Regions from separate parts of the Marinobacter sp. PE14 genome, predicted to be linked through region 1. Evidence: predicted binding sites of a transcription regulator. Region 1 holds the regulator's gene; the other holds the start of a gene.

The links. The regulator FliA, encoded in region 1, starts transcription of late flagellar genes. The targets are predictions, from matches to a motif close to CTAAAGTTTNNNNNNNNNNNGCCGNTAA.
Region 2: the regulator FliA is predicted to act here: its motif matches at 9,660-9,687, upstream of ACWJ62_RS06705 (methyl-accepting chemotaxis protein).

What each region holds. Positions count from the first base shown of each region.
Region 1 covers NZ_JBQXNY010000001.1:900,357-911,508, forward strand. The annotation lists gene flhB (flagellar biosynthesis protein FlhB) at 1-1,122, shown strand, start outside; gene ACWJ62_RS04320 (class I SAM-dependent methyltransferase) at 1,568-2,422, opposite strand; gene ACWJ62_RS04325 (uracil-xanthine permease family protein) at 2,403-3,659, opposite strand; gene upp (uracil phosphoribosyltransferase) at 3,662-4,300, opposite strand; gene flhA (flagellar biosynthesis protein FlhA) at 4,519-6,699, shown strand; gene flhF (flagellar biosynthesis protein FlhF) at 6,760-8,070, shown strand; gene ACWJ62_RS04345 (MinD/ParA family protein) at 8,139-8,951, shown strand; gene ACWJ62_RS04350 (RNA polymerase sigma factor FliA) at 8,983-9,726, shown strand; gene cheY (chemotaxis response regulator CheY) at 9,889-10,272, shown strand; gene ACWJ62_RS04360 (protein phosphatase CheZ) at 10,293-11,078, shown strand; gene ACWJ62_RS04365 (chemotaxis protein CheW) at 11,095-11,152, shown strand, end outside.
Region 2 covers NZ_JBQXNY010000002.1:161,625-172,776, forward strand. The annotation lists gene ACWJ62_RS06665 (ABC transporter permease) at 1-392, opposite strand, end outside; gene ACWJ62_RS06670 (ABC transporter ATP-binding protein) at 389-1,483, opposite strand; gene ACWJ62_RS06675 (extracellular solute-binding protein) at 1,489-2,568, opposite strand; gene ACWJ62_RS06680 (extracellular solute-binding protein) at 2,725-3,765, opposite strand; gene potC (spermidine/putrescine ABC transporter permease PotC) at 3,762-4,532, opposite strand; gene potB (spermidine/putrescine ABC transporter permease PotB) at 4,532-5,389, opposite strand; gene potA (spermidine/putrescine ABC transporter ATP-binding protein PotA) at 5,382-6,503, opposite strand; gene ACWJ62_RS06700 (TRAP transporter substrate-binding protein) at 6,645-7,715, opposite strand; gene ACWJ62_RS06705 (methyl-accepting chemotaxis protein) at 7,823-9,499, opposite strand; gene ACWJ62_RS06710 (CHAD domain-containing protein) at 9,726-11,078, shown strand; gene ACWJ62_RS06715 (thiol-disulfide oxidoreductase DCC family protein) at 11,062-11,152, shown strand, end outside.

The DNA of each region.
Region 1 (11,152 bases):
GATAACAGTCAGGAAAAAACGGAAGAGGCCACCCCCCGAAGGCTCGAAAAAGCCAAGGAGGACGGCCAGACTGCGCGCTCCAAGGAGCTGGCCACCATGGCAGTGCTCCTGGCCGGCGCCGGCGGCATGCTCGTGTTTGGCGCCAGCCTCGGTGCGTCGCTAGAAGCCATTATGCGTGACAGCTTCGTGATCGAACGCTCTGCCATCTTCGATATGCGCCACATGAGCGTCCAGCTCATCGAATCCTCCAAGGAAGCCGCCTGGGCTCTCTCGCCGATACTTCTGCTGCTGCTGATTGCCGCCATCTTCGGCTCTATCGGCATCGGAGGCCTGCTGATCAGCGGGAAGGCCGTCGCGCCCAAGCTTAATCGTATGGATCCGTTCAAGGGGTTGGGTCGCATGTTCTCCCTGCGTTCCCTGATCGAGCTGGTCAAAGCTATCGCAAAAGTCGGTCTCGTGATGGTATTGGCCATCCTCATTCTCGATCTTCGCACCGAAGATCTGCTGGCTATCGCCGAAGAACCGGTGGTGCCGGCCATGGAACATGTACTCTGGACCATCGCCTGGAGCTTCTTCCTGCTGTCCTGCGCCACCATCATCATCGCGGCGATCGATGTACCCTTCCAGATCTACGATCACCAGAAAAAACTGCGCATGACCAAGCAGGAAGTGAAAGACGAGTACAAGGACACCGAGGGCAAGCCGGAGGTCAAAGGCAAGATCCGCCAGCTCCAGCGTGAAATGGCCCAGCGCCGGATGATGCAGGACGTGCCCACCGCAGATGTGGTGATCACCAACCCGACCCACTACGCCGTGGCGTTGAAATATGACCAGAAAGCCAATGCTGCGCCGATTGTTGTCGCCAAAGGCGCCGATGAGATTGCTTTCAAGATCATGGAGATTGCCAGGGAGAACAAAGTCGAGATCCTGAGAACGCCGCCGCTGACCCGGGCGGTGTACCACAACACCGACATCGGCGAGGAGATTCCCGATGGCCTCTACATGGCCATTGCCCAGGTGCTCGCCTATGTTTTCCAGCTGCGGCAGTTCCGCAAGGGGCGTGGGCCTAAGCCTGGTATGCCGGAGTTCCCGATTCCCTCGGATTTGCGGCGCGACGTTTAGTTTGGAGTTGGGTTCCTGAAAGTAGCCTGCGGGTTTGGGTGCTGGCGGGTTGTCGGGTGGGCCTCCCAAAAACCGCTACGAGCACATCCATGTGCGCTTGGCGTCGGCCATCCATGGCCGCCGACATTTTTGGGAGGCCCACCCGACAACCCGCTTCTGAGCCATTCGATATCGCATTAAAACCGAGAATCGTAGGCTCGATTACGGCTGCGCCTAATCCAACCTGCGTTTTAATCCTGGTTAATGGCGAGACTTTCAACCAGGCAAAAATAAATCCAGAGCGATATCTGGAGGTTATGACAAGTGGTGGTGGAAGGCCTTTCCAGGACTGTCTGTGGCCATGGATGGCCACAGCCAAGCGCACATGGATGTGCTCGTAGCGTGTCCTGGAAAGGCCTTTCACCACCACGCATCCCTCAAACTAGCAGGCTGCAATTCCAGAAAGTCAGCAGCCAGCCTCAATAACCCGAACCATCGGCTTTCCGCGACTTTCGGGGATTGGCAGAATCCCATACCAGGATCGCGGATCGTGCACTGTGGCGGAGGCAAACCCACAGGACAGGAAATGCTCCCTTGCCTCTTCGTCGGTCTTGAAGTGGAAAGATACCTCGCTGCGGGTGACGGCCCCGAGGACGCCACCAAGTGCTTTTAGGGTAGTGTTCAGGAACGGCTGGCGGGGCTGGTAGTAGCTTTCGGAGAGGTAAACCGAGCCCGGGCGTTTGGCCATGGCGGCGGCCAGCCGGCGCCAGAAATCGGAAATCGTTTCCAGTGAAAAATAGCTGGTCAGGCCTTCGGTGACGATGATCACCGGCTGGCTGTTCTCGAATACGCGGTCGATCACTTTTTCCAGCTGATACTCGCCATAGTCGGCGAGGATATCGATGGGTGTAACCTGATGGTGGTCGCCGAGGCGGCCCGTGGCCATCAGGCGCAGTGCTTTGCGAGCCGCCATGTCGGGCAGGTCGGCTTCGACCATGTGGAGCAGGGGGTGTTTCTGCCGTAAGCGAATCCCCCGGGGCGACATGCCGCAGGCGATTTCCAGCACTTGTGTAATGCCCTTGTCGCGGATGGCCTGATCAATCAGGTGGTCGATAATCAGATGTCGTTGCAGCAGGAAGGTGCGGATGTTTCCGCCGATGGCCGCCTGACTGGCGGCTTCGAACGGGGTCATCAGGCGATAGAGCCAGCGGCCTTTTTCCGTGACGAGGGTGTCGTCAGAAAGCCCGTACCGGTGCCAGACGGCACCGGTATACAGGGCGGTAAAACTGATGCCGGAGCTGTCAGTCGGCTTTCTGCTCATAAACGGCTTTACCCCATGCCTCGCGGCTGCCGGGGAGTATCAGGTTCAGGATGATGGCAGCCACTGCACACAACGCGATGCCTTCCAGGTGCCCGAGCACCATGCCGCCGATACCGAACACCAGGGTAACGCCCACGATAACCAGATTCCGCGACTGTGACAGATCCACCTGGTGGCGGATCAGTGTGTTAAGGCCAACCACGGCAATGGAGCCGAACAGCAGGCAAAGGATGCCGCCCATGACGGGCACCGGGATGGTTTGCAGTGCTGCGCCGAATTTGCCAACGAATGCCAGCACGATGGCTATGCAGGCAGCCCACCACATGACCTTCGGGTTGAAGTTCTTGGTCAGCATAACCGCGCCGGTGACTTCCGAGTAGGTGGTATTGGGCGGCCCGCCGAGCAGCGAGGCAGCGCTAGTGGCCAGGCCGTCACCCAGGAGGGTGCGGTGCAGGCCCGGCTTTTCCAGATAGTTCTTGCGGGTCACGTTGCCGATGGCCAGCACATCACCAATGTGTTCGATGGCCGGGGCAATGGCTACGGGGATCATGAACAGCACGGCGCCCCAGCTGAATTCCGGCGCAACGAAGTTGGGAACGGCGAACCAGGCGGCTTCCTGGATTGGCGTGGTATCGACAATGCCGGCAAACGCGGAGAGGACGTAGCCGGTGATAACGCCAAACATGATCGGAATCAGCCGGAAAATGCCCTTGGACCAGACCGACATGATGATGGTTACGGCCAGAGAGATCATGGCGATCCAGATGGCAGTGTCGTAGGGAATCAGCTGGTTTGCGCCATCACCGGTGCGGCCGGAGGCCATGTGAACGGCAACCGGTGCCAGGCCGAGACCGATCGTCATGATCACCGGGCCGATAACCACCGGCGGCAGCAGGCGGCGGACAAAACCGGTGCCCCGCAGCCGGACCAGTCCGCTGAGGAAAATATAGAGAATACCCGCCGCCATCAGGCCGCCAAGAGTTTCTTCCATGCCGAATTTGCCTTTGGAAGCAATCACGGGAGCAATGAAGGCGAAGGACGACGCCAGGAAAATCGGGATCTGGCCGCCTGTCACCACGTGGAAGATCAGGGTGCCGAGCCCGGCGGTGAACAGGGCCACGTTGGGATCCAGCCCGGTAATTAGTGGCATCAGAACCAGCGCGCCAAAGGCCACCAGCAGCATCTGGGAGCCGGCAATGGCCTGTTTCCAGATCGGATCGTTGGATTGGTCCTGCATTCTTAAACGTCCTTCTGCTTGGTGCCGAAGATTTTGTCTCCGGCATCGCCGAGACCCGGAAGGATGTAGCCTTTGTCATTGAGGCGCTCATCAACGGAGGCGGTGTAGATGGATACATCCGGATGCTTCTCAAGCACCTTTTCAACACCTTCAGGCGCTGCGACCAGAACCAGGGCCCGGATCTCGGTGCTGCCTGCTTTCTTGAGCAGATCAATGGTGGAGATCATGGAGCCACCGGTGGCGAGCATCGGATCGACGATCACGGCCATGCGCTGGTCCAGTTCGCCCACCAGCTTTTCAAGGTAGGTGCTGGCCTCGAGGGTTTCCTCATTGCGGATCTGGCCGACAACACTGACCCGGGCCACCGGAATCAGGCTGAGGACACCGTCAAGCATGCCAAGGCCGGCCCGCAGGATTGGAACGATGGTGACTTTCTTGCCGTGAATCTGCTCCACGTTAACCGGCCCTGCCCAGCCTTCGATGGTCTTTTCCTGCAGATTGAAGTCTTTGGTGGCCTCGTAGGTCAGGAGTGCACCGACTTCCTGTGCCAGCTCCCGGAAATTCTTGGTGCTGATATCCGCACGGCGCATGATGCCGAGCTTGTGGCGGATAAGAGGGTGTTTTACCTCGTGGATTGGCATGGGGTCACCTGTGTGTCTGGTTGGAGTTTTGGCGTCGCGATCAAATGGCGCAAGGATACCGCATCTGGCAAGGCGAGTCAGGCCGCAAATGGCTTCTTAACGGAAATCCCCTAAGGGGTGGTACGGATCTTGCGATAACCCTTCCAAACGACGCTCCGGTGTCAGATTTTCGACCTTCAAAACGCCTGCAGGCGCGGCCAATCGGAGAAGTATCCGGCATGGACAGAGCTTTAGTCCTCAATAACGTCAAAACCCTGACGCGGGGCAATCTGGGCATTCCCATCATGCTGATGGGCTTGCTGGGCATGATGATTCTGCCCATGCCGGCGTTCCTCCTGGACGTGTTCTTTACCTTCAACATTACCCTGTCGATTGTCATTCTGCTGGTGTGTGTTTACGCCTTGCGGCCGATGGAGTTTGCGTCCTTTCCCACAGTCCTGCTGGTGGCCACACTTCTGCGTCTCGCCCTGAACGTAGCCTCCACCCGGATTGTGCTGCTTAACGGCCATGAAGGCGGTGACGCAGCCGGTAAAGTGATCGAATCCTTCGGCGCCGTTCTGATCGGCGGCAACTACGCCGTGGGTCTGGTGGTGTTCGCGATTCTGATGATCATCAACTTCCTGGTAGTGACCAAGGGTGCCGGCCGCGTGTCCGAGGTGAGCGCCCGTTTTACCCTGGATGCCATGCCCGGCAAACAGATGGCGATTGATGCGGACTTGAACGCCGGCCTGATCAATCAGGAGGAGGCCAAGCATCGTCGTTCCGAGATTGCCCAGGAAGCGGATTTCTACGGCTCCATGGACGGTGCCTCCAAGTTTGTTAAAGGCGACGCCATTGCCGGCCTGCTGATTCTTGCCATCAACATCATCGGCGGTATTGCCATCGGCATGCTCCAGCACGGCCTGGATTTCGGGTTGGCGGTGGAGCGCTATGCGCTGCTGACCATTGGTGATGGTCTGGTGGCACAGATTCCCTCGCTGCTGTTGTCCACGTCCGCTGCGATCATGGTTACCCGGGTAACCTCCAGCCAGGATATGGGCGGCCAGATCCTCCAGCAGATGTTCAGCGCGCCCAAGGCCCTGTCCATTGCTGCTGCGATCCTGATTATCCTTGGCCTGATTCCTGGCATGCCCCACGTGGCCTTCCTTGGCCTGGGCGCCTTGGCTGGCGGCGCTGCCTGGTATATCTGGAAGCATCAGAGACAGACCGTTGAGGAAGAGGGCGCATTCCCGGTGCGGGGCGCTGGCGGTGCGGCTCCACGACCGGCGGGGCGTGATCTGCCGCCAGGCGGCGATGCAGGCGGCGACCAGGGTCGTCAGCTACCGGCCCCCGGAGAGACCAAGGAGCTGGGCTGGGACGACGTCTCCACTGTCGATATTGTCGGTCTGGAAGTGGGTTACCGACTGATTCCGCTGGTGGACAAGTCACAGGGTGGCCAGTTGCTCAGCCGTATCAAGGGTGTTCGTAAAAAGCTGTCCCAGGATCTCGGCTTCCTGATGCCCTCGGTGCACATTCGAGACAACCTCGATCTGATGCCCAACGTCTATCGCATTACCCTGATGGGCGTGACCATTGCCGAGGCCGAAATCCATCCGGACCGCGAACTGGCCATCGACCCCGGTCAGGTATTCGGAAAGATAGAGGGCATTGAAGGCAAGGATCCGGCGTTCGGTCTGGATGCCAGCTGGATTGAGCCGGACAAGAAAGACCAGGCCCAGACGCTCGGCTACACCGTGGTCGATGCCAGTACGGTGGTCGCCACCCATCTGAACCAGGTACTGCAGAAACACGCCCACGAGCTGCTGGGCCACGAGGAAGTCCAGAAGTGGCTGGATCAGCTTGAGAAGATTTCTCCGAAGCTGGCCGAGGAGCTGGTGCCTACCACCGTTTCCATCAGTCTGCTGCTGAAAGTGCTCCAGAACCTCCTCAAGGAAGAAGTGCCGATCCGGGATATGCGGTCCATTGCCGAGGCCATCGTGAACGTGCATCCGAAGAGTCAGGATCCGAAACTGTTGACCACCGTTGCGCGGCAGTCCCTGCGCCGCATGATTGTCCAGAGTATCTGCGGCAACGAATCGGAGATACCGGTAATCACCCTGGACCCGGATCTGGAACAGTTATTGCTAAAGTCAGTTCAGCAGAGTCAACAATCCGGCGGACAGGAAGATATTGGCCTGGTCCTGGAGCCGAATATGGTTGAAAAGCTCCAGCGCTCGCTTCAGGAGAGCGTCCAGCGTCAGGAAATGCTCGGCAAGCCGGCCATTCTGCTGGTGTCCGGGCCCCTGAGGCCGGTGCTGGCGAAGTTCGCCAGCTACGGTGTAGAGCGCCTGCATGTGCTCTCGTACCAGGAAATTCCGGATAACAAACAGATTACGATCGTGGCGTCCGTTGGCCAGTAACGGCGCGGATGACAGAGCGGACAGCGCCGGCACGGCGTTGCCGGTGGAGGAAGAGGCATCATGAAAGTAAAACGGTTTTTTGCTCAGACCATGGCCGAGGCGCTCAAGCAGGTCAGTGAACAGATGGGGCCGGACGCCGTGATCCTTTCCAACCGTCGGGTCGATGGCGGCGTCGAAATCGTGACGGCGTTGGACTATGACGAGAACATGGCGCGCCAGCGACTGGGCAACCAGGCGGAAGAAGCCACCAACGGGTCCCGCCTTGCCGAGATGCAGGCCGACCAGCATAGGCGTCTTGAAGACGAGCTGGGCCGGTCCCGGGATCGCATCCGTGAAGTCCGGGAAAAGCGGGCATCCCAGGGCACGAGCTACGCCGGCTCGTCGTTCGCTGCCGTTCAGGAAGAGGTGAGCGGTGGTTTTGGTGACATTGAACCTCTGCCGCAGGCGTCTCGAGAAGCCTATTCCGATGAGCTGGCGCAGATGCGGGCCGAGATCAGCTCGCTCAGAGACATGATGCAGGGCCGGAAGCCGCAACCAGAGCCGGAGGTTTCTGCGACCACCGCCGTGCAGCAAAGGCTTGCCGAACGCTTGCAGGAATTCGGCCTCGGCAATGATCTGGCGGGGTCAATTTCCCGTCGTCACAAGGCGGGGCGACTGGAAGACGGTTGGAAACAGTCCCTCAAAATGCTGTGTACGGGCGTCCGGACCTCTCGCATGGAGTGGCTGGATGAGGGCGGCGCCTACGCGTTGGTGGGTCCGACAGGCTCCGGGAAAACCACCACCATCGGCAAGCTCGCCGCTCGCTACGTGCTCAAGCATGGCTCCGATTCCGTGGCCCTGGTTACCACCGACCGCTATCGGGTGGCGGCGCACGAGCAGTTATTTGTGTTCGGTCGCATTCTGAATGTGCCGGTTCGGGTCGTGGATGAGAGCCACAGTCTGGACGATATTCTGGACGAGCTGTCAGACCGTCATCTGGTGCTGATTGATACCGCCGGACTGACCAGTGCGGACAAAGGCTATCAGGAACAGCTGGCCGAACTGGCTCGCAGCCATCACAATATCAAGACCCATCTGGTTGTCTCGGCAACCAGTCAGCCTCGCATCATGAAATCCGTCTGGCATTGCTATAAGATGGCAAATCTTGCGGGCTGTGTGATGACCAAAATCGACGAGGCCCTGACGCTGGGCGAGTCTCTCGGGTTTGTGATGGAAACCGGTCTGCCGGTAGCCTATTACACAGACGGGCAGAAGATTCCTGAAGACCTGCACCACGCAGAAGCCGTTCCGCTGGTGCGGCTGGCCGTGGATCGGCTGAAAACACTCCAGCAACAGCAAGCGGTCGCAGAGGGCCTGAAAGAGCACGCCTGAGACCGGACAGATTGACAGCAGGCGTCGGAGAAACAGCCGGCGAAACGTGGCGAGAGACCAAAAACAGTATGAGCAGAGCACATCCGGTACAGGTGATAGCAGTTTCCGGCGGAAAGGGTGGTGTCGGCAAGAGTAACGTGTCGGTTAACCTCGGAATTGCCCTGGCGCAGAAAGGCCGGAGAGTGGTGCTGCTCGACGCCGACCTTGGGCTGGCCAATATCGATGTATTGTTGGGCATTACCGCCAACCGTAACCTCCAGGATGTTCTGGCAGGCGACTGTGATCTCAAGGACGTTCTGGTGAATGGTCCCGGCGGCATCAAGATTGTCCCAGCCTCTTCCGGTACCCAGAGAATGACCCAGCTTAGCCCCATGGAGCATGCCGGGTTGATTAACGCGTTTAGTGAGCTTGGGGACCAGATTGATGTTTTGATTGTGGATACCGCTGCCGGTATCTCCGAATCGGTTGTCAGTTTTCTCAGGGCATCCCAGGAGTTGTTGCTGGTGGTGTGTGACGAGCCCACGTCCATTACCGACTGTTACGCCCTGATCAAGCTCATGAACCGCGAGTACGGTACGAATCGGTTCCGCATTCTTGCCAATCAGGTCCGGAATGAGCAGGAAGGCCGGCATCTGTTTGAAAAACTGACCCGGGTCACCGAGCGCTTCCTCGATGTGGCACTACAATACGTTGGAATAGTCCCCTACGATGAGGCTGTGAAGAAAGCCGTTCAGCGACAGCGTGCGGTGCTGGATGCCTATCCCAGGGCGAAAGCTTCACTGGCCATCAAGGCGCTGGCGGACAAGGTAGATAGCTGGCCGTTGCCGTCCTCTCCCCGCGGGCATCTGGAATTTTTTGTGGAGCGGCTCGTCGAAGTCTGAATCGGATCCAGTCAAACAAAAAACCGGATACATGACATTGGCGAAAAACCTCGGAATCTATAACCAGTCAAGTGCGCAGAAGCCGGCTCAGCTCATTGAGCAGCACGCGCCGCTGGTCAAGAAAATTGCCCTTCACCTGTTGGCCCGCCTGCCGGCGTCCGTCCAGCTTGAAGACCTGATGCAGGCCGGCATGATCGGTCTGCTCGAGGCCGCCCAGCGTTACAGCTCCACCAAAGGTGCTACCTTCGAGACTTACGCCGGTATCCGGATTCGCGGTGCCATGGTGGACGAAATCCGCAAGGGTGACTGGGTGCCACGCTCTGTGCATCGCAACGCCCGTCGCATTTCCCAGGCCATCAAGGCCGTTGAAGATCGACTCGGCCGAGAAGCCCAGGACCAGGAAGTGGCCGAAGAGTTGGGTATGGGGCTGGCCGAATATCACTCCTACCTTTCCGATTCCAACAGCGGTCGACTTTTTAGCCTCGACGAGCTCAATGAATCCGGAGAGCTGCCGATAGAACAAACAGAGACGCAGGATAATCCCCTAGAGGGATTGTCCTCCGATGCCTTCCGGCGCAGCCTCGCTGAGGCGATTGAAGACCTGCCGGAGCGGGAAAAGCTGGTGTTGAGCCTTTACTACCAGGAAGAACTGAACCTCAAGGAGATTGGTGCGGTGCTTGGGGTCAGTGAGAGCCGGGTAAGCCAGATTCACAGCCAGGCAGCCCTGCGCCTTCGAGGCCGGCTCTCGGATTGGCGCCAGGAATCGGACAGCTGACAGCGTTCAGTCTGTGTCGGCAACGAGGTAGTCTGTAGTTTTTGGTAACCGATGCTTTACAACCGAAGCAAAGGTCTGACAATAAGCGGTTAAAACAGCGGCCTGCTAGACTTTGAACGCAAAGGTCAAACGAATTCCGGGTGTTACTAACTGGAGGTCCCATTGGACAAAAACATGAAAATCCTCATTGTGGACGACTTCTCCACAATGCGACGGATCATCAAGAACCTGCTGCGTGATCTGGGCTTCACCAACACCGATGAAGCTGACGACGGCAACACAGCGCTGCCAATGCTTAAAAGCGGCAAATACGATTTTCTGGTGACCGACTGGAACATGCCGGGCATGTCAGGCTTCGATCTTCTCAAGGCCGTTCGGGCGGACGAGAATCTGAAAACCCTGCCGGTATTGATGGTAACCGCTGAGGCCAAGCGCGACCAGATCGTTGCCGCTGCCCAGGCGGGCGTGAACGGTTATGTGGTCAAGCCGTTCACCGCTGCCGTGCTCAAGGAAAAGATTGAGAAAATCTTTGAAAGAATCCAGTAACCAGAGGTCGGATGGCTCTCATGAGCGATAGCAGAAAGAACCATCGGGGCCTTGAACCGGAGGTGACGGAAAAGCTCCAGCGGCAGGCAGCAGAACTGGCCGAGAGTGTTGATGCGGGTGATTATGCCAAAGCCATGACCCTGATCAATGAACTCAGCGAGGTCAGGGATCAGAGTCTGTATCGTGAGGTAGGGCGATTGACCCGGAGCCTGCACGAAGCAATCCGGAACTTCCAGATTGATCCCCGTAACGCCGAACAGCAGGAAGCACTGTCCATGATGACAGATGCCTCCGATCGTCTCGAATACGTTGTGCAGATGACGGGCGAGGCAGCCAACCGGACCATGGATCTGGTTGAGGAAACCATGCCGCTGGCCAATGCCCTCAGAGACGAGGCCGCCGCGTTGCGTGATGAGTGGCAGCGCCTGCGTCGCCGGGAAATGCAGCCGGCCGAGTTTCGCGAGCTGTACGGCCGGATTGATCGATTTTTCGCCAGCATGGCGACCGATGCCGACACCATGTACAGCAACCTGTCGGAAATACTGCTGGCTCAGGACTATCAGGATTTGACGGGGCAGGTCATCCAGAAGGTCACCGCCCTGGTGAAAGAGGTTGAGGAGCAGATGCTCAGCCTGGTGGTGATGGCCAGTCATGTGGACCAGCTCACGGGCACGGTGCACCAGATTGAAGAAAAAGAAGAGTCTGCAGAGAAGGGCGTCGGGCCCCAGATCAAGGCCGATGAGCGTGAAGATGTAGTTTCGGGACAGGACGACGTAGACGACCTGTTGTCCAGTCTCGGTTTCTGAACAATGAGGGTAACGCATGGCGTTTGATGCTGATGAAGAGATTTTGCAGGACTTCCTGGTAGAAGCCGGCGAGA
Region 2 (11,152 bases), on a different contig from region 1:
AGCCCACTCTCGCGCAACAGAATCATCCAACCGTAAGTGCGCACCAACTCACTGGCCCAGAAAGGAATCAGGCAAGCCAGAAACAGGATCCCCTTTGAGCGTCCCCGGGCGAGACGGGCAATGTACCAGGCAATGGGGAAGGCGATTATCAGCGTCAGAAAAGTGGTGAACAGCGACATCAACCCGGTGCGCACAAACGTCCGCCAATAATAGGACTCGGTAAAGAAATTCTGGTACTGCTCAATGCCCCAGGCAATGGTGTCCCAGCTTTCCCTGACCTGAAACGATACCCGGAGCATCTGGAGATGGGGCAACAACACCAGCAGTACGATCCAGAGCAGGAACGGAGTGAGCAGCAACCAGAGGGATAATCGACTGACCGACGACTTCACAGACTGTCGACTCCAAAGACCCTGGCCAGGGCCGGATTCCAGGCCAGCCGGATTGAACTGTCGGCAGACAGCCTGGGTGCCGAGCCATCCTGGGGCAAGCGGGCGTAAACCGGTTGCCCACAGTTCTCTGCCTCGACCCGGCTGTTGGCCCCGTCGAACAGGGTGGTGCGTACTTTCGCCTGCATAGATGAAAAGCCGGAACTGAGCGCATCCCCAGACAGCACCAGGGATTCGGGGCGTATATACAGTTCGGCCCTATGGCCGGTTCGAAGGTTGTCCGATGCCACCCTGCCCTGAACCAGCAAACCATCATCCAGACGGATTTCTGCCAGATCATCCCGCACGGACACCAGCTCTCCTGACAGGCGATTGTTATCGCCGACGAACCCGGCGACAAACGGCGTGGCCGGTTCCCGGTAAAGCTCCTCCGGCGGCGCCACCTGATCAAACCGGCCGTCCCGCATAACCGCCACCTGATCCGACATCACCATGGCTTCCGACTGGTCGTGGGTGATGTACACGAAGGTGGTTCCGAACTGCTTTTGGAGATGTTTGAGCTCCACCTTCATCTGCTCACGGAGTTTCAGGTCGAGGGCGCCGAGGGGTTCGTCCAGCAACAGGAGCGTGGGCTCCAGTACCAGGCAGCGCGCCAGGGCCACCCGCTGTCGCTGGCCGCCGGAAAGCTCCTGTGGATTGCGGTGCTCAAGATCGGGTAGACCAACCTGCTCCAACACCCGGGCAATGCGCTTTCGGCGCTCTGCCAGTGGCATTTTCCGGCGCTTCAGCCCATAGCCGATGTTGTCCCCGACCGTCATGGTGGGGAACAGGGCCAGATGCTGGAACACCATGTTCACCGGTCGACGGTTCGGTGGCACATCGTTCATGCGCTGGCCACGGATGTGGATATCACCTTCATCGGGCTTGTCGAACCCGGCCAGGAGTCGCAGCAGGGTAGTCTTGCCGCAACCGGAGGGGCCCAGAATGGAGAAAAACGTGCCCGCAGGCACGTCCAGGGAAACGTGGTCCACCGCGGCATTGCTGCCAAAACGGCGAACCAGTCCCTCACAAAACAGGTCCGAATCCATTCCCATGGGGATCAGTTCGCGGCCTGAACGCGATCCAGCACCTGACCTTCCATGGTTTCCAGCCCCGGGGGCACCGGCGGATACCACTTGATATTGTTGATGGCGGTTTCGTCGAAGCTTTCGCGATATGCGCCCCGAAGGTCGGCTTTGACAAACTCATCGGCGCCTTTTGAGGCAGTAAAGTTGCCCGACGCATTGGTGATACGGGCCGCAATCTCCGGCTGCATCACAAAATTGATCCACTTGTACGCGGCTTCTTCGTTTTCGCTGCGGCGAGGAATCGCAAAGGTATCAATCCAGCCCAGGGCACCGGATTCGGGGGCAACAAACCGGATTTCCGGGTTCTCGGCGTTAAGCTTCCAGCCGCCGGCATCCCATGCCATGGCGGCTTTCACTTCACCGGTGCGCAGCAGGGCCAGCAGCTGATCGCCGCCGGTCCAGTAGGTTTTTACATTGCTCTTGCAGTCAATCAGCTTGTCCTGCACCTTCGCCATGATCGACTCGTACTCGTCCCGGTTGTCGTAGGCCGCAAACGGGTCCATCCCCATCGCAAAGGCAAAACCGATCAAGGTCGGCCGCTTGAGCCGGTAGCTGACCTGACCCTCGACTTCGGAGTCACACAGATCGGTGTAATCGGTAACGATATCCGCCACAGAACTGTGGACGATCAGACCACTGGTACCCCAAACCGACGGTACTCCGTAATACTGGCCGTCCAGCTCGGTGGAATCCTGGGTAGCCTTGACCATCGAAGGCTGCAACTGGCCCGTGTTTACTTGGCTGAAATCGATGGGTTTGTAGATATTGAACTGGCGCTGAACGCCGACAATGCGGTCCTGGCTCGGCTGGGCCAGATCAAAGCCCGCCCCACCCGTGGCGCGGAGCTTGGAAATCATGTCTTCATTGTTGGAGAGAGTCACCTTCACATCAATGCCGGTCTCTTCCTCAAACTGGGCGACCACATCATCCGGGGCGTAGCCACCCCAGGTAATCAGGCGCAGCTCTTGGGCCAGGGCACTGCCGGAAAAACTTGCGGTGGCAAGGGCTGCAGACAGCAAAAAAGCGCGGTTCCGTGTCGAACGAGAGGGCATGATCATAACGTGTCCTTACTGATGGCAATTCCAGAAGTTTGCTAACCATTTGTTATCAGGAAGTTATAGACCATGTATTGCAGTTTTGTGAAACCCGGCGCAAAAAACGGAGGCCGCAGCCTCCGTTTTCAGTGATACCATCAAATACCGGTGCGTTTAACGCCCGGACTTCAACATTTCCCAGTACTTGGCATAGACCTGCAGGGCGTCGTCGCCGATGTCGGTCTGGAACTCGGCATTGATCATGTCGGTGGCGGTCGGATAGCTTGCACGGTTATTCGCAACCTCGTCCGGCAGCAGATCCCGCGCCGCCAGATTCGGTGTCGCATAGCCGATCTCCTCGCTGATCAGGGCGGAGATTTCAGGCTGCAGTACGAAACTGATGAACTGGTGGGCCGCTTCCGGATTCTTGGCGTTCTTCGGAATCACGAAGCTGTCCAGCCAGGCAATGATGCCTTCTTCCGGATAAACATATTCAAGCGACTCCATGGTGTCCTTGCCCATCACGGCCTCGCCGTTCCAGATCATGCCCACGTCGGTCTCACCTTCCAGGTAAGGCATGCGGGGCGCATCGGAGTTGAAGGTGCGAACCGAAGGCATCAGCTCGGCGAGCTTTTCATAGGCTGCCTCGATCTCGTCCGGATTGGTGCTGTTGCCGGAATAGCCCAGTACCCGCAGGCCAACGTGGAAGACTTCCCGCATGTCGTTGGTGAGCATCACCCGGCCATCGAAGCGATCTTCCCACAGGTCTTCCCAGGCAGTAACAGGCTCACCTTCGATATCTGCAGTATCCACGGCCAGACCCGTGGTGCCCCAGAGATAAGGCACAGAGAATTGGTTCTCCGGATCGATATCCAGGTTCACCAGTTCCGGATCCAGGTTATCGAAGCCCTCGATCTTGCTGCGATCGATCGGCAGCAGCAGGTCTTCCTGGCGCATCTTGCTGACGTAATAGGTAGACGGCACCGCAAGGTCATAAGCCGCACTGTCATCCAGCAGTTTCAAACGGGCATACATGGCCTCGTTACTGTCGTAGGTGGTGTAGACCACCTGGATGCCGGTTTCCTCGGTGAAACGGTCGAGGACTTCCTGAGGCATGTACTCGGACCAGTTATAAAGGTTGAGCACCTGAGGCTCCTCAGAACTGCACCCCGTTAATCCCACCGCCAGCAAGCCGGCAAGTGCCAGTTTCTTCATCGTTTGCTCCTTATCAGAATCCATTGAGACAACATCAGCATAATCAGTGAAAACACCAGCAACAGTGTGCCCAGGGCATTCACCTCGGGTTTCAGGCCCACACGCACCATGGAGTAGATGCGCAGAGGCAGAATTTCATAGCTCGGGCCACTTACAAAAGTGCTGACCACGACATCATCGAGAGACAGTGTAAACCCTAGCAGCCAGCCTGCCAGTAGCGCCGGCATGATCACTGGGATCAGCACGGTCCGGGTCATGGTGAAATCAGAGGCGCCAAGGTCCCGTGCAGCTTCGGGCAGGCTCTCATCGAAACCGCTCAACCGGGCCATCACCGTGATCACCACGAACGGCAGACAGAAGGTCACATGGGCCAATAATAGGGAAACGTAACCCAGCTGCAGCCCTACCAGCAGGAACAGGGCCAGCAGAGAGATAGCCAGGACAATCTCCGGCGACATCATCACCACAAACAGCATGCCGTTCAGCAGCTTCTTGCCCCGGAACCGGTATCGGTGCAGGGCCAGGGCGGTCAGGGCACCTATCACCGTGGACACGGTGGCCGCAGACAGCGCCAGCCAGAGGGAATTCCACATGGCGCTGACCATGGCCCGGTTGTTAAACAGCGACTCGTACCAGCGCAGACTGAGACCACCCCAGGCATAGCCGGTGCGGGACTCGTTGAACGAGAACACCACCAGCACCACGATGGGGACATAAAGCAGGAGGTAGACCAGCGTGAGATAGGTTCGGGGCAGCCACCGTGTCATCACGCGCCCTCCTCACCGATTCGCCGTTTACTCAACCGGTGCGCAAACATGAGAAACGCCATGGTCACGGTAAGCACGATGCTGGCGGCGGCCCCGAAAGGCCAGTTTCGGGCATCGAGGAACTGGTTCTTGATCACGTTACCTACCAGCAGATTTCTCGAACCACCCAGGATATCCGGAACGAAGAACAGGCCCATGGCCGGCAGCAAGACCAGCATCACGCCGGCCAGCACACCAGGCAATGTGAGCGGAACTATCACGTGCACAAAGGTGGAAAGCCGGCCCGCGCCCAGATCGTGAGAGGCCAACAGCAGCTCCTGCTTCAGATCTTCAAATACCGAATACAGTGGCAGAATCATGAACGGCAACAGTAGATACACCAGGCCAATGATCACCGCGCCCTCCGTGTAAAGCAGCTGCAGCGGCTCATCGATAAGCCCGATCGACATCAAGGCGCTGTTCAGCAAACCATTGGTGGCGAGGATCAGCTTCAGTGCGTAGGTGCGCACCAGAGAGTTGGTCCAGAAGGGCACGATCAAAAGGAAGATCAGGACCAGCTGACGCTGCTTGTCCACTTTGGACAGGGCCCAGGCAAACGGATAGCCAATCAGCAGACACACCAGCGTGGTCATCGCCGCCATGTACAGGGAGTGCAGGAAAACCTCCAGATACAGCGGGTCAAACAGCTGGCGATAGGCATCCAGATTCAGGGGCAGAGACAGGAACGAGACCGGGTCCCGGGTCATGACACTGGCGCCTACCACCAGCAGATTCGGCGCCAGCACCAGGAACAGTAGCCAGCCCCAGACCAGAATCAGGACAGCGGTTTTGAACGGCTGCTGCATAACGCTATGCATCGGCCGGCAGTTCCTCTTCGCTCGTCTGGCTGGCTTCTTCTGGAAGCAGCCATTCCCAACCATCAACCCAGCTAACTTTGACGGGCTCTCCAAGCCGGTAGTCAAAAGCCGGGTCATCTTCATCAAAAAATTCACTGGCCAGAACTTCGGTACCATCGGCGAGATGGATCACCGAGTCCAGGGTGCTGCCCTTGTAATTGCGTTCGACAATCTTGCCTGCGACACCGTTCTCGTCGTCAGGGTCGAGAACCCGGATATCTTCCGGTCGCAGCAGGACATGCAAGGACTGCTCAGCCTGCACCGGAAAATCCGGACGACGCAGTGTTCGCTTGAGGCCGAAGACATCCACAGTGATGGAACCATCCTGAACCGACTCAACGATGCCCGGAAAAAAGTTGGTCTCGCCCACAAACCGGGCTGTGAAGAGATTGGCCGGTCGTTCGTAGACTTCCCGGGGCGTTCCCAGTTGCTGGACGAGGCCATCCTTGAGCACCACCACCCGATCCGACATCGACAGCGCCTCTTCCTGATCGTGGGTCACAAAGACAAAGGTGATGCCAAGCTCCCGCTGCAGGCGCTTCAGCTCCACCTGCATGGTACGGCGCAGTTTGTAATCGAGGGCCGAGAGCGGTTCATCCAGCAGTAGCAGGCGTGGGCGTTTGACCACCGCCCGGGCGATGGCGACCCGCTGCTGCTGTCCGCCGGACAACTGATGGGGTTTGCGACGGGCGAAATCCTGCAACTGCACCATGGCCAGCGCTTCATCAACGCGCTGGCGAATCTCATCCTTCGGACGCTTTTCCATCTTCAAACCATAGGCCACGTTGTCGAACACTGACATGTGGGGGAAGAGTGCGTAATGCTGAAATACGGTATTGAGCGGGCGGTTTTCCGGAGGGGTGTGGGTGAGATCTTCTCCCGCCAGGGTGATAGTGCCATCGTCTGGATGCTCGAAACCCGCCATCAGACGCAGCAAGGTGGTTTTACCGCAACCGGAAGGCCCCAGCAGGGTAATGAACTCGCCGTCGTAGATCTCAAGATCCAGACCGTCGAGCACCGTTTTGCCACCGAATTGCTTGGAAAGATTGCTCAGGGATAGCAGTGTCTGTTTCATCGGCGCTGCCCAAAGAATGAGCGGCCTATTTTTCCAGAAACCGACGCAAACAAAAAGGGGCGCCGGGGAATACGGCCCCCGGCGCCCCTCCGTCTGACGTCGCCTTCAAGCCTTCAGGAGACTGGAAGGTATTGTCAGGCTTCAGTCTTCAGACACACTGTTCAGGTAGGCCTTGTCCGAAATGTTGGTCCACTGACGCACCTGCTTGAGGTAATCACGCTGGGACTCGATGATTTCCCTGGCGAGCGGATCCTTCTCTGCGGCCTCGGCCAGCAACCGGTTGGTGGTGCTGCGCAGGGCATCGATCACTTCCGGCGGGAATACCTTATGGGTGACATCCGGATAGTCTTCCTTCATCCGATCCCAGGCCACACCACTCTGGTGGGTGCTCTGGATATACATGTCATAGGCGGCCGTGCGCATGGAGACCCGAAGAATTTCCTGGAGATCTTTAGGCAGACTTTCCCAGGTTTTCTTGTTGATCAGGAACTGGACTTCCGCGCCCGGCTCCTGCCAGCCCGAGTAGTAGTACTTGGCGATCTGGTGGAAGCCCATCTGGAAATCCAGGGCCGGTCCGACCCATTCAACGGCATCCACGGTGCCACGCTCAAGCGCGGTATACAGCTCACCCGGCGGCAGGTTGGTAACCGCAACGCCCAGCTCGGACATAACTTCACCGGCAAAACCCGGTGTGCGCATCTTCAGGCCCTTTAGGTCTTCCAGCGAGTTGATTTCCTTGCGGAACCAGCCACCCATCTGGTTACCGGTATTACCACCCGGAAAGGACAACAGGCCGTAGGGCTCATACACCTTCTGCATCAGCTCCATGCCCTCGCCATGGTAGAACCAGGCGTACATTTCAGGCGCGATCAGCCCGAACGGAATGGTAGTGAAGTACATGGCATTGGGGATGGTGCCCTTGTAGTAGTAGGACGCGGTGTGCCCCATGTCGTACTGGCCGTTACGCACCAGATCGAAGATCCCGAAAGGCGCCTTGTGCTTGTTGGACGGATCAATGCGGATCTGCAAACGGCCATCCGACATGGTTTCCGCCATGTCCGCCATATGCTGAACCGTCTCTCCCAGTACCGGAGAGTTGGGCCCCCAGGTTTGCGCAAGGCGCAAGGTGAAGTTTTCCTCGGCAACCGAGGACACGCTGAACACAGTGGCTGCAGCGGCCACGGCCGCAAGCAGTGTTTTCCGGATTCTCATTGTGTTGGCTTCCATTATTGTTGGTATGAAAACAGGTATTTCTTTCGCGCCACCATCATAGCTTGCTCATGGTGTTCCGCCAATGTGCGGAACACCATGAGCGGGACTCAGACCTTAAACTGCCCTACCAGCTCCCGGAGACTCTCACCCAGACGCGCCAGTTCGTGGCTGGCCTCGTTGGTCTGGGTTACGCCAGTATCACTGCGCTGGGCAGCATCAACGATCCGCACGACGTTCTGGTTGATCTCTTCGGCCACCTGGCTTTGTTGCTCTGAGGCTGTTGCGATCTGGGTCACCTGATCATGAATCTTGCCAACCGAGGTCTCGATGGTTCGCAGCGCGCTGGTTGCGTGGTTGATTCTTTCGACCGTTTCCGTTGAGCGGTTGCGCGATTTGTTCATCCGCTCCACCGATGCCTTGGATTCAGTCACGAAGCCGTCAATCATGGTACGAATCTGATCAGCGGACTCGGCGCTGCGCTTGGCGAGCTGGCGTACTTCATCAGCAACCACCGAGAACCCACGGCCATGCTCGCCGGCCCGGGCAGCCTCAATGGCGGCATTGAGGGCAAGCAGATTAGTCTGTTCAGTCACAGCGTGGATGACATCCAGTACTTGCTGAATCTCGTCGGATTTTTCCGCAAGGGCGTTGATGCTCTGGGCGGTATCCTCGATCTCCTCGGACAGCTTGTTCACCGCGCCCTGGGCACTACTGATGGTTTCGCCACCCTCGCGGGCCATGCGGTCGGCGTCTGAGGCTGAGCTCTCAACCTCATTGGCATTGCCGGAAATCTGCTGGATGGTCGCGGCCATTTCATTGATCGCAGAGGCAATCTGGTCAGTCTCGGAGCCCTGCTCCTGAACCGAGGCCCGGGTTTCATTGGCGACCCGGCTGAGCTCTTCCGCCGCAGAGGCCACCTGATCCGTGGTTGCGCCGACTTCGCGCATGGTGTCCTGGATCTTGATCACAAAGGCATTGAAACGCCGACCGAGTTCGGCCAGCTCGTCGGTACCCTCATCCGGCAGCCGCTGACGCAGATCGCCCTCGCCATCGGCAATTTCCTGCATCATGTTGCTGACGTTCTTCAGCGGCCGGGTCACGCTACGACCAACGAATACGCCGATCACCAGGGCAATCGCGACAACCACAACCGTCACCAGAAGGATAAAGCCCAGGGCCTCCGCCATGCCCGCCTCAATCTCCTCGCGGGCAGCGGCTACCTGCCGATCGATATCGGTAATGTAGACACCGGCTCCGATCATCCAGTTCCAGTCCGGAATGATCGTGGAATAGGACATCTTGGGTTCTTCGTTGCCCGAGGCGGGGTTCATCCAGTCGTAGCCATAGAAGCCATCGCCGCGGGCAGCGGCAAACAGATCAGCCACCAACCCCCTCACAACCGGGTTCTTGGTTGGTCCTTCTTTTGAGGGGTCCGGAGCATAGGCCAGGTTGTATACATCCCTGGTATAGGCGAACACATAGTTCGTCTCGTCGAAGCGAATGGAGCGCAGGCGCGCCGCTGCCGCCGCCTTTGCTTCCTCCTCCGTCATCGACGGGTCATTCTTGGCCTCCAGAACCACGGCCTCGGCGGCATCAATGAGGTTCTGCAAACCCGCTTTCCGCGCTTCCAGGAGGCTATTCTCCAGACGCTTGAGCTCATCCTCCCCATTGGCCTGAATCTGACTGGCGGTGATCCACGCCAACGTTGCAGCCGTAATCAGAACCGGCACCAGTACGGCCACCAAAAGACGCGTTCGCACTTTCAATTTACTCAAGACACTCATCTTTCCGAACTCCCCCGGGAATTTCCATTGGTGAGGATTATCCACGGACCACTCGAAGTGATCTGTTCCAGTTTGTTAAGACAGGTTTCAGTGGGCGCACCAGTAAGCCAACCCACCTGACACAGAACAAACCTTCCACCATTATTTTCCGCTAGGTACAGTAACGGCAGTAACCCGATTGTCTTGAGCGGGAATCCGACTTGAGGACCACTACGAAGGTAGGCCAATGAAGCACCTGTTTCTGGTACGCCACGCCAAGTCCAGCTGGGCCGATGAATCACTTTCTGACCGGGAACGCCCCCTCAATGCGCGGGGCGTCAGCCAACTGGCCCCTTTGGGAAATGCCCTGAAATCTGTCGGTGCGTTCGAAGGCGAGGTCTACAGCAGCAACGCCACGCGGGCCGTCGCGACATTGGAAGGCATACTGCCCGACACAGTTGCAGCCGAGCGCTGCCACACCCTGAGTGAGCTATACACCTTTGACTACCGGCGACTACTCGCATGGCTGGAAGAACAGGCAGACGCTTCACAGATTACCCTGGTCGGCCACAACCCGGCATTACTGGAACTGGCCCAGCTCCTCCTGAAGCAGCCCCCGGAACAGCTACCCACTGCCAGCTTCATCCACATCCGGCTGGGCATCAAACACTGGCATCAGCTTGGTAGCAGTAAGGCGAAGCTGACGGCGTTGCTGACGCCATCCGACTTCAGCTACGCCCATTTCAAACGGAAGCTGAAGAAGAAAGCCAGAACCGGGGGCGAAGACCCGGAAAAAGACATTCCCGAGGCGCTCCACCACCAGCTGAACCGCCTGAGACAGCTGGAGCGTGGTGTTATTCTTGGCCTTGATCACGAATTCCTTCACCAGTACCGGATTGCGATTCGACGCAGCCGGGCCATCGCCGAATCGGTTCAGGAATTGACCGGTGACAAGTCGCTGGCCAACGCGGTTAAAACCCTGAAGCGCCACGCAAGGGCAACGGGCCCACTGCGCGACCTTCACGTGTTTCTTCAGGACCTGCCGGAACTTTGCGCAGATGGCGCGGAAATCCGGGCAGCCTTGCAGATCTGGTTCGAGCGCGAAGCCGCGAGCCATCATAAAAAGCTGGCAAAGCGACTGAAAAGCAAGCGCTACCAGGACAGCATGGAACATTGGCTCAATCTGATCGATTCACGAAAGTTTCAGAAATTAGCAGCAACACTCCGGCCGAAAGACATCCGAAGAGCCGTGGAACATCGTATCAAGGAGTTCAATCAACGCACTGCCGAGCTGATGCATACCTCACCGGATGAGGATATCCATCGGCTGCGCAAGCAACTCAAACGAATCCGTTACCTGATGGAACTGGATGCCAAAACCTGGAAGCGCAACCTGAAAACCCTAAAGGAGCGGCAAGAGCTCTATGGCCGGTTCCAGGATCTGCACGTTCAGGTTTTGCTTCTCGACCAGTTCCGTCAGGCGGCGCCAGAGGTACTTCCGGCCGCGCTCAATGGGATCGTGGAAACGCTGGAAGACCACAAAGCGAACGCCCGGAAACAGATTCTGACCCTTGGAGGACTCGATGGAGCCCCGCTATGACACCCTGTTCTACGACGGACAATGCCCACTGTGCGCCAAAGAGATCCGCACCCTGCGCAAACTCCAGCGTGGCA